2 linked regions of the Arthrobacter globiformis genome follow. The protein of the gene in region 1 binds, or shares a complex with, the protein of each later gene. Links are inferred from orthologs where the notes say so. Each region holds a gene or a part of one and is shown in the gene's direction. Other genes may lie near its edges.

What was found.
Region 2: the proteins of groL (region 1) and metK are in contact, whole or in part, in a cryo-EM structure (PDB 8P4O), measured with the Escherichia coli proteins. The link is inferred for Arthrobacter globiformis from one-to-one orthologs.

What each region holds. Positions count from the first base shown.
Region 1 is NZ_JAUSYZ010000001.1:4,061,500-4,068,636, reverse strand. What follows is about bases 2,430-5,408. They hold groL (chaperonin GroEL), read left to right. Parts: upstream 2,430-3,103; coding sequence 3,104-4,714; downstream 4,715-5,408. Other genes in these bases: QF036_RS18500 (DUF389 domain-containing protein), read right to left, coding at 4,811-5,107; groES (co-chaperone GroES), read left to right, coding at 2,725-3,018; QF036_RS18515 (hypothetical protein), read left to right, coding at 2,430-2,506. Also shown: QF036_RS18525 (shikimate 5-dehydrogenase), read left to right, coding at 1-767; QF036_RS18520 (class I SAM-dependent methyltransferase), read right to left, coding at 784-2,049; more of QF036_RS18515, read left to right, coding at 2,105-2,429; QF036_RS18490 (acyltransferase family protein), read left to right, coding at 5,988-7,137.
Region 2 is NZ_JAUSYZ010000001.1:3,318,802-3,325,925, reverse strand. Bases 1-2,966 are described here. They hold metK (methionine adenosyltransferase), read left to right. Parts: upstream 1-848; coding sequence 849-2,084; downstream 2,085-2,966. Other genes in these bases: QF036_RS15030 (primosomal protein N'), read left to right, coding at 2,228-2,966; QF036_RS15035 (hypothetical protein), read right to left, coding at 2,074-2,229; coaBC (bifunctional phosphopantothenoylcysteine decarboxylase/phosphopantothenate--cysteine ligase CoaBC), read left to right, coding at 1-772. In the rest of the region: more of QF036_RS15030, read left to right, coding at 2,967-4,330; QF036_RS15025 (glycosyltransferase family 4 protein), read right to left, coding at 4,359-5,435; QF036_RS15020 (alpha/beta fold hydrolase), read right to left, coding at 5,432-6,361; QF036_RS15015 (aldo/keto reductase), read right to left, coding at 6,376-7,124. UniProt on the Escherichia coli protein: Catalyzes the formation of S-adenosylmethionine (AdoMet) from methionine and ATP.

The sequences.
Region 1 (7,137 bases):
ACGGGACCCGCTTCCACAACTACCTGTACGACCAGCTGGGCCTGAACTGGATCTACAAGGCCTTCGCGCCCACCGACCTGGCCCAGGCGATCGCGGGCGTCCGCGGCCTGGGGATCCGGGGCTGCGCCGTCTCCATGCCCTACAAGGAGGACGTGATCGCCCTGGTGGACGCCATGGACCCGTCCGCCAAGGCCATCGATTCCGTCAACACCATCGTCAATGACGGCGGGCGGCTGACGGCGTACAACACGGACTACACGGCGATCGAGCAGCTGCTGCAGCGGAACGCCGTGCCGGCGGAGTCATCGGTGCTGCTCAAGGGCGCAGGCGGCATGGCCAAGGCCACGGCCGCAGCCTTGCGCGACGCGGGGTTCAAGGACGTGACCATCATCGCCCGCAATGAGGCAGCCGGCCGTGCGCTCGCCGACCTCTACGGCTTTGCCTGGCGGGCGGACCTGGGCGCCGGCCCGGATGCCACCGCGGACATGGTCATCAACGTCACGCCTGTGGGAATGGCCGGGGGACCGGAGGCCGACGCGCTGTCCTTCCCCGCCGAAACGATAGAGGCAGCCAAGGTGGTCTTCGATGTCGTGGCCCTGCCGGCGGAAACGCCGCTCATCAAGGCGGCGAGGGAGGCCGGCAAGCAGGTCATCACCGGCGCCGAGGTGGCTACCATCCAGGCGCTGGAGCAGTTTGTGCTGTACACGGGAATCCGCCCCACCGAGGAGCAGGTCCGGGATGCCGAGGCGTTCGTCCGCGCCCAGTAACTGACGCGCCCAGTGATTAAACGGGCTCCACGGAGACAGCCACTCTCTCTTCCCCGATCCGGGTGAGGACCAGGGTGGCTGTCTTTTTACCTGCGGCCTTGCCGCCGGTTTTGCCGCTGGCCTTACCGCCGGTTTTGCCGCTGGCCTTACCCGCAGGGAGCAGCTGCTTGCGCAACTCCTCCGGCGTCACGGACGTGCCGCGCTTCTTGATGTCCAGCACGCCGACGCCGTTCTCCCGGACCCAGGCCTTGAGCGCCCTGACGTTGTACGGCATGACCTCCAGGACCCGGTAGGCCCGGGCATACGGAGTGTCCACCAGTTCCGGGGCGCAGATGTAGGCGATGTGCTCGTCCACGAGGTGGCCGCCCAGGTCGAGGGCCAGGTCGGCCACGAGCCCGGCACGGATGACGGCACCGTCCGGCTCGTACAGGAAACCCTCCACCGGCCCCACGGGGGCCACTGGTCCGGCGTCGAAATCCTCCCTGCTGGTGAGCTCCGCGGCACCCTCGGCGCCGATGACCAGGGCGGCCCGCCGGATTCCGGGGCGGGCCACGGCGTTGAACCACAGCGTGACTTCCGTGACGTCGCCGCCCACCGAGACCCACTGCGCTTCGCAGCCGCCGGGCACCGACTCGTGCGGCATGCCGGGTCCCATTTTGACGCCGACGGCGCGCCCCGCGGCCGCCAGCGACTCCACGAAGGACAGTGGCGGAGAGAAAGCCTCGGGGTCCCAGATCCGCTTGGTGCCGGACGTGGTGGTGGTGCGCCGGGCAGGGTCCAGCCAGACGCCCGCCCCGTCCTCCAGCGCCACTGATGTCGCGTCCGAATGGACCACAGTGGCGTGCGGAAAGGGAATGAGGTTGATCGTGGCGCAGGCGGCGGTGGTCTCATCGACCTCCACAGCGGTCACAGCGATGTCCAGGGACGCCAGGGCCATGGCGTCCGCACCGAGGCCGCAGCCCAGATCGGCTACGTGGCGGATGCCCGCCTGGGCAAAGCGCTGGGCGTGCCGGGCTGCGACGTTGAGCCGGGTGGCCTGCTCCAGGCCGGCCTGGGTGAACAGCATCTGCCGGGCGAACTCGCCGAACTTGGCCTCCGCCCTGGTCCGGAGCCGTGACTGCGTCAGGACCGCGGACACGAGTTCGGGGGAGTGGCCGGCCTTGCGGAGGCTCGAGTTGAGGGCGAAGGAGCGGTCCTCCCGGTAGGGTCCGAGCGAGGCCAGCAGCTCCCATCCTTCTTCCGTGAGGAGCGGGGCGATCTGGTCCTGCGGTGCTTCAGACATGGGATCAAGCCTAGTGGAGCGGCCGCCCCAAGCTCTTCCCGCTAGGGTGGTCTGAATGGAATCCAGCGAAACGCCCACCCCCGATCAGCCCGAAAGCACCAACCCCGGTCCGGCGCAGCACAGCCGCCTGGCCCGGTATGCACGCCCTGCGCTGATCGCCGGAGCCGTGGTCGCCGTCGTTTGTCTTGTCCTGCTGGTGATCATCTTCCTGTTGGACTCCTTCAATGCCACCGTCTACTCCGTGGGCGGCAAGAACATCAGCGACGCCACCGAGGAAGCCCGGCAGATCCGGGACCTGTACCTGGGCGCGCGTGTCGGCGGCATCGTGGTGCTCATCGTGTCGGTCGTGACCGCTGCAGCGGCCGCCGCCGTGCTTGTCCGCGCACAGCGGAAAACGGGGGACGACGACGCTGACGGCGGCGAGGACGTGGGGTTCGACGACCTCGCCGGGCGCTGACCGAAGGGGGTCCCGCGGGTTACGGCGGATGAATTTCTGGCACTCGCCTTGACCGAGTGCTAACCCCTTACATAGAGTCATCATTAGCACTCTCCCTAGGAGGGTGCTAACACACGAAGAGCTGCCAGCCTGGCTGCTGCCGGCACCGCGACGACGGTCTGCCGCCATGGCGCAACAGTTTTAATGTCCATGAATTTTGACGAAAAGGAGAGGTCCGAGTGTCGGTCTCTATTAAGCCTCTTGAGGATCGTATTGTTGTCCGCCCGCTCGAAGCCGAGCAGACCACGGCTTCCGGCCTGGTCATCCCGGACTCCGCCCAGGAGAAGCCGCAGGAAGGCGAAGTTGTTGCAGTAGGCCCCGGCCGCTTCGAGGACGGCAACCGCGTACCGGTCGACGTAGCCGTTGGCGACGTTGTCATCTACTCCAAGTACGGCGGAACCGAAGTCAAGACCGGCGGCACCGAGTACCTCGTGCTCTCCGCCCGCGACGTTCTGGCGATCGTCGTTAAGTAACTCTTTGGATCCCCGTGCCGCCGTCCGCGTCTGATTTCTGTCTGACCGGGCGGCTGCACGGGGTTCTGTCTTGAAAGGACAAACCATGGCAAAGCAGCTTGCGTTTAACGACGCTGCCCGCCGGTCGCTTGAAGCCGGCATCGACAAGCTCGCCAACACGGTTAAGGTGACGCTTGGTCCCCGCGGCCGCAACGTCGTGCTGGACAAGAAGTGGGGCGCCCCCACCATCACGAACGACGGCGTAACCATCGCCCGGGAAATCGAGCTGGACGACCCGTACGAGAACCTTGGCGCCCAGCTGGCCAAGGAAGTCGCCACCAAGACGAACGACGTCGCCGGTGACGGCACCACCACAGCTACCGTGCTCGCCCAGGCACTGGTCAAGGAAGGCCTGCGCAACGTTGCTGCCGGCGCCGCTCCGGGCCAGATCAAGCGCGGCATCGAGGTCTCCGTGGAGGCCGTCGCAGCACGACTGCTGGAGAACGCCCGTCCCGTCGAGGGCACCCAGGTGGCCAACGTTGCCGCCATCTCCGCCCAGAGCGACGAGGTGGGCGAGCTGCTCGCCGAGGCATTCGGCAAGGTGGGCAAGGATGGTGTGATCACCATCGAGGAATCCTCCACCACGCAGACCGAACTGGTTCTCACCGAAGGCATGCAGTTCGACAAGGGCTACCTGTCCCCGTACTTCATCACCGACACGGAGCGCCAGGAAGCCGTCCTCGAGGACGCCCTCATCCTGATCAACCAGGGCAAGATCTCCTCGGTGCAGGAATTCCTGCCGCTGCTGGAGAAGGCGCTGCAGAGCTCCAAGCCGCTGTTCATCATCGCCGAGGACGTCGACGGCGAGGCCCTGTCCACGCTGATCGTCAACCGCATCCGCGGCACCCTGAACGTGGTTGCTGTCAAGGCTCCGGGCTTCGGCGACCGCCGCAAGGCCATGCTGCAGGACATCGCCACGCTGACCGGCGCCCAGGTAGTGTCCCCTGAACTGGGCCTGAGCCTGGACTCCGTGGGCCTCGAGGTGCTGGGTACCGCCCGCCGCATCACTGTGACCAAGGACAACACCACCATCGTTGACGGCGCTGGTTCCGCCGAGGACGTCGCAGCACGCGTTGCGCAGCTGCGCGCCGAGCTGACCCGCACCGACTCCGACTGGGACCGGGAAAAGCTGCAGGAACGCCTGGCCAAGCTGGCCGGCGGCATCGGCGTGATCAAGGTCGGCGCAGCCACCGAGGTTGAGCTGAAGGAAAAGAAGCACCGCATCGAAGATGCAGTGTCCTCCACCCGCGCCGCCCTCGAAGAAGGCATCGTGGCCGGTGGCGGTTCCGCCCTGATCCACGCACTGAAGGCACTCGACGAGGACCCGGCTGTCACGGCACTCGAGGGTGACGCGGCTGCTGCCGTTGGCATCGTCCGCCGTGCACTGGTCCAGCCGCTGCGCTGGATCGCCCAGAACGCCGGCCACGACGGCTACGTTGTTGCGGCCCGGGTTGCCGAGCAGGACAACAACCACGGCTTCAACGCCAAGTCCGGCGAGTACGAGGACCTGATCGCGGCCGGCGTCATCGACCCCGTCAAGGTCACCCGCGCCGCCCTGCGCAACGCAGCCTCCATCGCTGCGCTGGTGCTCACCACCGAGACCCTCGTGACCGAGAAGCCCGCCGAGGAAAACGAGCACGCAGGCCACAGCCACTAGGCTGCTGCCCGCTCTCGCGGTTTTCCAAGGAGGCCCGGTCCAGCTGTTGCTGGCCGGGCCTCCTTTGCGCTTCCTGCGTCCGGCGTTTAGCGCCCTCTACCTCCGGGCGCGAAGCGCCTGCCCGCGCAGCCGCAGCGCGACGCCGTCGGGAAGCCGTTTGGTGACCAGCCGGTAAAAGTACAGGACCGCGACGGCGGCGGCCGCGATGCCGCCGAGGTTCACCAGCAGCTGCAGGGCAGAGCCGGCCGCCTTGCTGAACTCGCCTAGGACCAGCGCCACAGCAACAAAGCCGGCCGCGGGCACGGTGGTCACTGAAATAAAGACGCCGATCAGGGCGGCCGAGCGCCCGCTGATCACGGAAAGCATCCCGGCAGCGCCGGCGAGGACAGCCACGATCAGCGAAAACGGCCCCGGGTGGTAGATGAACTCCGCCGCCCGGGGCGCGGTCCAGCACGTTACGCGGAAAGAGGTCCGCGGGCAGCGCAAGCCAGGTGATCAGCGCGGTGCTGAGCATCGCGATAGGGAAGCCCACACCGAGGGCAAGCGCCGCGCGCCCGCCGAGGCTCCAGTTTCCCCGCACCACAGCCACAGCCAGCGCCGCTAGCGGCCCGAACTCCGGCCCCACGGCCATGGCACCGACGATGGCGATGGTGGAGTCGGTGACAATGCCGATGGCCGCGAGCAGGGTGGCAAGCACAAGGAACGACAGGAAAGTCCAGCTGAGCCGGGACTCTTCACCGGTCTGCCGGGATACCTTGTCCCAGATCACCGTGTCGGCGCCTTCCCCGGGCGCCGTTTCCTCAGCCTTGTCGGCCCTGTCGGAGAGAACCAGGTCCGGAGCTGTAAGGGCAATCGAACCGAGACTCTCAATCTTAAGGGCCCGGAGCTTCTCTATCAGCTCCTCCACCGATTCCCGGGCAACGTGCACCACAATCACGTCGCCTTTGGGAAGGATCGAGGCGCCGGTATGCAGGGCAACCTCGGCCGTGCCGGCCTGCTGCTGGCACAGGTCAGCCACGAGAGTTGTCAGTTCGGCCGGAACGCAAATGCGCATCTGCACAATCACCGGGCTCTCCAATCCCACGCCGCTAAATTTCCCCTAGGGGCGACTCTATAGTGCCCATGAAACAGGTATCCGCCCTGCTGAGACGCGGGTCACACGCCGCGCGTTTGATTCGTCTCGAATGTCACAAATCGGTAACATGGGTACTTTGTGCTGCCGTTTGAGGGGTTATCTGTGCCAGAAGCGAGATCGACTGACCCGATGAGAAGCATGCCGCGCGAGGAGCCGGCAGGGGGACAAAACCATGAACCGCGGGCTGCCCGCCTGAAGGCCAAGCCGGGCTACCGGCCCGAGGTCCAGGGCCTTCGAGCCCTCGCGGTGCTCATGGTCGTCACCTACCACGTGTGGCTTGGCCGGGTTTCCGGCGGCGTTGACATCTTCCTCCTCATCTCCGCATTCCTGCTGACCCTGTCCTTCGTCCGCAAGGTGGAGAAGGGCACGCCGCTGCGGCTCGTGAGCCACTGGCTGCACCTCTTCAAGCGGCTGATCCCGGCCGCCGTCGTCGTGATCCTGGGCGTGCTGGCCGGAACCTGGCTGGTCCTGCCGCAGAGCCGCTGGCCCGACGTCCTCAATGAGGCGTGGGCGTCCCTCCTCTACGGACAGAACTGGCTGCTGGCCAACAGCGCGGTGGACTACTATGCGCAGAACCACTCCGGAGCCAGCCCGCTCCAGCACTTCTGGTCGCTGTCCATCCAGGGCCAGGTGTTCATTCTCTGGCCCCTCATCTTCGCCGGCTCCGCCCTGGTGTGGCGGCTGCTGCAGCGACGCCGGGAAGTCAGCTACCGGACCGTCCTGATGGTAGCCTTCAGCGGCATCTTCATCGCCTCGCTGGTGTTCTCCATCGACCAGACGGCCAGCAACCAGGCCTACGCCTACTTCGACACCCGGACCCGGCTGTGGGAGTTCGCGCTGGGATCACTGCTGGCCCTGGCGCTGCCCTACCTGAAACCGGGGAAGGCGCTGCGCGTGGTTCTGGGCTGGGCCGGGCTCGCCGCCATGATCTCCTGCGGCCTGCTCCTCACCGTGGACCGGTCCTTCCCGGGCTTCATTGCGCTGTGGCCCACGCTGGCCGCGGCTGCCATCATCGCCGCCGGACAAAGCGGGAGCCGGTTCGGCGTGGACCGGATCCTGTGCTCCAGGCCGCTGGTGGCCCTGGGGGACAACTCCTACGCCCTGTACCTGTGGCACTGGCCGGTCCTGGTGCTGGCATTGGCGAGCACCGGCATCGCGGCGCCCAACCTGGTCCAGGGCCTCGCCATTGTGGCTGGTTCTGTGGTCTTGGCCGTGCTGACCACCCGCTTCGTGGAAAAGCCGCTGCGCGAATGGCACTGGCCGCAACTGCGGGCCTGGCGCACCGCCG
Region 2 (7,124 bases), 740 kb from region 1 along the record:
GCCCGGCCGGTTGCCCGAGCCCGAAGCCATCTTCGACGCCGCCATCGCCCTGATGCAGGACACGGGCGTTCCGGCGCATCTCCCGCTGGCCGGCCGCACCGTGACCATCAGCGCCGGCGGCACCCGGGAGCCCCTGGACCCCGTCCGGTTCCTGGGCAACCGCTCCTCCGGCAAACAGGGCGTGGCGCTGGCCGCCGCCGCCCGCGACGCCGGAGCCACCGTGCGGCTCGTAGCCGCCCACATGGAAGTGCCCGCCCCGGCGGGCGTCGAACTCATCGCCGTCGAAACGGCCCTGCAGCTCCGCGAAGTCATGCTGGCAGCGGCAGCCGATTCCGACGTCGTCATCATGGCGGCGGCGGTGGCCGACTTCCGGCCGGCGGAGGTCTCCGGAAGCAAGATCAAGAAGCGGGACGACACCGCCGACCCCGTGATCACGCTGGTCCGCAACCCCGACATCCTGCACGAGCTCGTCGCGGTCCGTGACACCGCCGGCAGCAGCCAGCTCGTGGTGGGCTTTGCCGCCGAGACGGGTGATGAGCAGGGTGATGTGCTGTCCTACGCGGAGGCCAAGCTGAAGCGCAAGGGCTGCGACCTGCTGGTGGTGAACCACGTGGGCGCTGACAAGGTGTTCGGCCAGGACCACAACTCCGTGGTGATCCTCTCGCGGGCCGGTTCCGAGCCCCAGGCGGCCTCCGGCTCCAAGCAGGACGTCGCCGCCATCGTCATTGACCGCATCGGCTCCGAACTAAGCCGGGTCTTTCCGCGAACCTGACCGGCGTAAGCAACGTCTCCTTAGCATGGGGACACACGCTGCCGCCCCTCCGTTTGCCAACCAGTAAGGTAGTTGAGTGACTTTACCGCTGCACATTCCAGAATCCCACGGGTCCACGCCCGCCGCGCTTCGGCTCTTCACCTCGGAGTCGGTCACTGAAGGGCACCCGGACAAGATCTGTGACCAGATCAGTGATGCGATCCTGGACGCCCTGCTGGACAAGGATCCCGAGTCCCGCGTCGCCGTCGAAACCATGGCCACCACCGGCCTGGTCCATGTCGCCGGCGAAGTGACCACCGACGCTTATGTCGAAATCCCGCAGATCGTCCGCGAGACCATCCTGGGCATCGGCTACGACTCCTCCGCCAACGGCTTCGACGGCGCCCGCTGCGGCGTTTCCGTGTCCATCGGCCAGCAGTCCAACGACATCGCCGGCGGTGTCTTCAATTCCCTGGAAGCCCGCGAGGGCCGCCAGGAGGACGACTACGACCTCCAGGGCGCCGGCGACCAGGGCCTGATGTTCGGCTACGCCAGCGACGAGACCCCCTCCTACATGCCCACGCCGATCTGGATCGCGCACCGCCTCTCGGAGCGCCTCACCGAGGTCCGCAAGAACGGCGAACTCTCCTACCTCCGCCCGGACGGCAAGACCCAGGCCACCATCGGCTACGACGGCGACCGGCCGGTTTCGGTGGAAACCATCGTGATCTCCAGCCAGCACGCCGACGGCTTCAGCCTTGACCAGCTGCGGGCCGACCTCGCGACGCACGTCATTGACCCCGTCCTCGCCCTCGCGGACCTGGACATTTCCCGCACGGTCAACATCCTGAACCCGGCCGGCGCCTTCGTGATCGGCGGCCCCGTCGGCGATGCAGGCCTCACCGGCCGCAAGATCATCGTGGACACCTACGGCGGCATGGCCCGCCACGGCGGCGGTGCCTTCTCCGGCAAGGACCCGTCCAAGGTGGACCGCTCCGCAGCGTACGCCATGCGCTGGGTTGCCAAGAACGTGGTGGCAGCGGGACTCGCCAAGCGCGCCGAAATCCAGATCGCCTACGCGATCGGCCAGGCCCGCCCGGTGGGAACCTACGTCGAGACGTTCGGGACCGAGACCGTGGACCCGGCCAAGATCAGCGCCGCGATTGCGGAGATTTTCGACCTGCGCCCCCGGGCCATCATCGACGCCCTGGACCTGAAGCGGCCCATCTATGCCAAGACGGCCGCCCACGGCCACTTCGGCCGCGATGATCCGGACTTCACCTGGGAGCGCCTGGACCGCGTGGATGACCTGAAGGCCTACTTCAACGCCTGAGCCGTCTGTCCACGGCCGTCAGCACCGGGATGTCAGACCCGTGTGCTTGGCTGATGAGTAAGCCAGGACGGAGGTAAGGCGCCATGTCTTTGAACAGCATGTCTTCGAACAGCAGGTCTTCGAACAGCAGGTCTTCGAACCGCATGTCTGCGCACCCAACGTCTGCGCACCCAACCTCTGCGCACCCCGCGCCGGAGCCACAGCAGCTGTCATTGCTGCAGGGGTTTCCGGCCACGGCCAGGCCGGCCAGCGGCCCGCCGCTGGCGGCCGACCGTCCGGTGGCGCGCGTGCTCATCGAGTCGTCGCTGCCGCACCTGGACCGGCCCTTCGACTACAGCGTTCCGGCCGAACTGGATGAGGACGCCCAGCCGGGCGTCCGTGTCCGCGTGAAGTTCAGCGGCCAGGAACTCGGCGGCTACATCCTGGACCGGGTTGAGGAGTCCGACGCCGGCCAGCCCCTCGTCCCGCTGCACAAGGTCGTCTCGCCGGTCGCCGTCCTGACCACGGCCCTGCAGGAACTCGCCGGGCGCGTGGCCGCACGCTACGCGGGCACCGTCAGCGACGTCCTCCGCGTGGCTATCCCGCCGCGGGTGGTCAAGGTGGAGAAGGAGCTTGCCGACGCTGAGCCGGCCGGGCCTCCCGCGGCGGATCATGACTTGTCCGGCTCCGGTTGGACCGCCTACCGCAACGGCGCCGCCTTCCTCCGCCATCTTGCGTCCGGAGGCTCACCCAGGGCTGCCCTCAGTTCGCTGCAGGGGTTTGGCCCGGACGGCTGGCCGCGGCTCATCGCGGACGCTGTGGCGGCGGTCCGGGCATCCGGACGCGGCGCCGTCGTCGTCGTTCCCGACTACCGCGATCTGGACCGCGTCCAGGCTGCCCTCGAGGACATCCTTCCCGCCGATGACGTTGCCCGGCTGACGGCCGACGACGGCCAGTCACCCAGGTACCGCAACTACCTCAGAATCCTCAAAGGTTCCGCGGGCGTCGCCGTGGGCACACGCTCGGCGGCCTACGCCCCGGTACAGAACCTGGGACTCGTGGTGTGCTGGGACGACGGCGACGACCTCCACACCGAACAGCGTTCCCCGTACGCCCACACCCGCGAGGTGCTGCTGCTCCGTGCCGAGCAGGAGGGGGCTGCGTGCCTGCTGGCAGGTCACGCGCGCAGCACGGAGGTGCAGCGGCTGGTGGACGCCGGCTGGGCGATGCCTGTGGAAGCCGAACGCACGGTGCTGCGCCGCACGGTGCCCCGGGTCCTCAACACCGCCGACAGCTTTGAGCAGGAGCGCGACCCGCTCGCCCGGCTGGCAAGGCTGCCAGGTGCAGCGTGGCGCACCGCCAAGGAAGCACTGGAACGCGGCCCGGTCCTGGTGCAGGTTGCCCGTGCCGGGTATGCGCCGTCGCTGGCGTGCGAAACCTGCCGGGAACCGGCGCGCTGCCCATCCTGCCAGGGACCGCTCGCCATTGCGGGCAGCGCCGCCGTCCCCCAATGCCGGTGGTGTTCGACGCCGGCACCGGAGTGGCGCTGCGGGCACTGTAACGGCACCCGGCTGCGCCGTGGTGCGGCCGGCGTGCTCCGCACGGCTGAGGAGCTGGGCCGGGCGTTTCCAGGCAAGGCCGTGGTCACGTCCTCCGGCCAGAACGTCAAGGCCACGGTGCCGGATGCCTGTGCGCTGGTGGTGGCCACGGTGGGCGCCGAGCCTGTGGCTCCGGGCGGGTACGCTGCGGCGCTGCTGCTCGACGGTGACTCGCTGCTGCGCCGGGAGAACCTGCGCGCGGGCGAGGACGCCGTACGCCGCTGGTTCAACGCCGCTGCCCTCGTCCGGCCTTTCACTGAGGGCGGGATCGTCGTCATCACCGCGGACGACACTGCCGCCGTCGGCGCGCTGCTTCGGTGGGACCCGGCCGGTTATGCCCAGCGTGAGCTGGGGCTGCGCGCTGAGCTGCAGCTTCCCCCGGCGGTGAGGGTAGCCGCCGTCACCGGCGGCAGCACCGCCGTCGGGCATTTCACCGCCTCGGCCACAAAGCTTCTCGCCGCCGAGGGCGTGGAGCTGCGCGTTGCGGGCCCGGCACCGCTGCTGCAGACGGCAAGGACGGAAAACGAGGATGTGCGCACGCTGCTGTTCATTCCGTACGCGCAGGCCGCTACCGTCACGAGGGTGCTGCGGGCCGCGAAGGCCGCAGGCGCGGCGAAGCGCACGGAGGACCCGGTGCAGCTGCGGCTCGACGGGGTCGACGTGCTCTGACGCCAATGCGTTGACCCCGGCTGTCAGGTTACCTGCGGCGGAGCGCCATTACCTCTGCCGCAACGTCCACCAGCTGGCGGGCGGATTCGTCCCAGCTGAACTGCCGTGCGCGCGCCGCCGACCGCCGGGAGACGTCCTGCCAGTGCTGCCCGTCGGCGAGGCGGCGCACGGCGGCGGCGAACTCCGGCGCCGACCCCGGATCTACGTAGGTGGCGGCATCCGCACCCACCTCGCGGAAGATCGGGATGTCGCTGGCGATGACCGGGGTGCCCAGTGCCATGGCCTCCACCAGGGGCAGGCCGTAGCCCTCGGCCCTGGACAGGGTGACCAGCGCGGTGGTGCGGTTCAGCAGGGCCGTGTATTCGTCGTCGGTGACGCCGTTATGGAACACAACGTTCGCGCCGGCGGGGATCTGCGCTTCCAGCTCGGCGCGGCGGTGCGGGGTGATCCGGCTGAGCAGGTGCAGCGTGTAGCCAGGCAGTCCGGCCATCCCGGCGAGCATCGTTTCGACGTTCTTGTAGGGCATGAACGAGCCCATGTACAGCAGTGTCTTCTCCGGCGCTACGGCCGGGTCGCGGGGCTGCTGGGCCGGCTGCGGAGCGTTGCTGACGATCCGCACCGGGCGGCTCGTCAGGCGGTACTTGGACATCAGGGCCTCGGTGGTCCTGCTGATGGTGGCGACGACGTCGGCACGGTTAAGCAGGAGCCGCTGGGGCCAGAACGCCTTGTGGTACAGGCGCCACAGGATCCGCACCGGGGCCGGCAGGAAGCCCGGCGGTGCCGGGTGTTCGTAGTAGATGAGGTCGTGCAGGGTCAGCACCAGGCCGTACTTGCGCCCCCACGTGCCCATGGTCTGCATGGGGCACACCACCACATCCGCCCCGAGCTGATTGACTTTCCGCGCCACGAAGAGCTCGGCGGGGGAGAGCGGGCTGCTGATGAGCGTGTACGGAACATCGGGAAGCAGGGCCAGTTGCCGGAGGTCGCTGATGAGCATGGACACATCGGCGATCTTTGAGACGGCGGCGATGAGGCTGGAGCCGTAGCGGCTGATCCCGTCGTGGTGGTCCGTCCGGGTGAAACGGGCGTCGATGACTATCTTCACGCGGGGTGGTCCTTAAGGAAGCTGCGGATGAATCCTGCGGCAGGTTCGGGCGTTTCGTAGTGGATCAAATGGCCGACGCCTGGGATGACATCGAGCGTTGCGTCGGGGAGCAGCCCGGCAAGCCGGTGCTGGTCCCGCAGCAGGGCGATTTCGTCCTTTTCGCCGGCGACCAGCAGCACGGGCAGGGTGAGCCGGGGCGCGACCTCGGCCACGTTGCTGCTGACGGACGCGGTGAAGGATTCCAGCAGGCTTTCCCGGTTCGCGAACGCACTGAAGTACGCGTGGTGCTGCCCGTGGATGAACTGCAGCAGGTCCTTGTCCTTCGTCTTCGCCATAGCCATGCTCATCACCCGCACGATGAGCGGGCTGCGAAGCAGGGCCAGGCCAAGGGGGCGGGGGAGGCGCGCGGAGAGGCGGTAGTACAGCACGGCCAGCCGGGTCATGAGGCCCTTGGGGCCTTCGAGCGCGGGCGCTGCGATGGGGTTGACCAGTATGAGCGGGCGGACGGCGTCGGGATGGGCGGCAACAAAGTGGGCGGCCACGATGGAGCCGAACGAGTGGCCCAGCAGGACGGTGTCCGGCCCGAGTCCCAGGGCGGCCATGAAGTCGCTGATGAAGCGGCCGTAGCGTTCCACGCTGTGGGCGGCGTCGGTGAACGGGCCGGAGCTGCCAAAACCGGGAAGGTCCGGCATGATCAGGCGCATCTCCGGCAGCTGGTCGGCCACCCGCAGCAGCCCGTGGTGGTCGCCGCGGAAGCCGTGGATGACCAGGACGGTCCGCGTTTCAGCCGTGGTCTTTTCCGGTTCGTAGACCCAGTAGGCAACGTTACTGCCGGCCAGCTGCGTTGTGGATGCACGGGTGCGGGCGGCGAGTCCGCTGCTGACGAAGGACGGTGCTGTAGCGGGCTCGGAGTCGGCTGTTCTCATCTGCTGGGGGAGTCCTAGTTGACGTTGTCGGGGTGGGAGCCTGTGCGGTGGCCGCGGTCCAGGGCATCGATGTCAGCCATGTCCAGGGCAGAGAGCTCGAAGCCGAAGACGTCGAGGTTCTCGCGGATCCTGGCGGCAGAGCTTGCCTTGGGAATGGTGACGTGGCCCAGCTGCAGCTGCCAGCGCAGGATGACCTGCGCGGCGCTCACCTTGTGCTCGGCCGCGAGGGCGCCGATGACGGGATCCTCCAGCACCTGGCCGCGGCCCAGGGGGCTCCACGCCTCGGTGAGGATTCCCAGCCCGCGGTGCTTTTCCCGGAGCTCGGCCTGCTGCAGCCACGGATGCAGTTCGATCTGGTTGACGGCCGGCACCACCTCGGCTGTCTCCAGCAGCTGGTCCAGGTGCTGCGGCTGGAAGTTGGACACGCCGATGGCCCTCACCTTGCCCTCGCGGTACAGCGTCTCCAGGGCGCGGTACGTCTCCTGGAACAGTCCCCGCTTCGCGCACGGCCAGTGGATCAAGTACATGTCCACGTATTCCAGGCCGAGGTTGATCATGGACTTGTCGAAGGCCCGCAGTGTCGCGTCGTAGCCGTGGTCGTCGTTCCAGACCTTGGTGGTGATGAACAGATCCTCGCGGGAAGTACTGTGGGCCGCCTCGCCTGAACCGCCGGCGGCGGCTTCCGTGGCGAACAGGTCTACCAGGCCGCGCGCCACTCCGGATTCGTTCCCGTACATGGCGGCCGTATCAAAATGCCGGTACC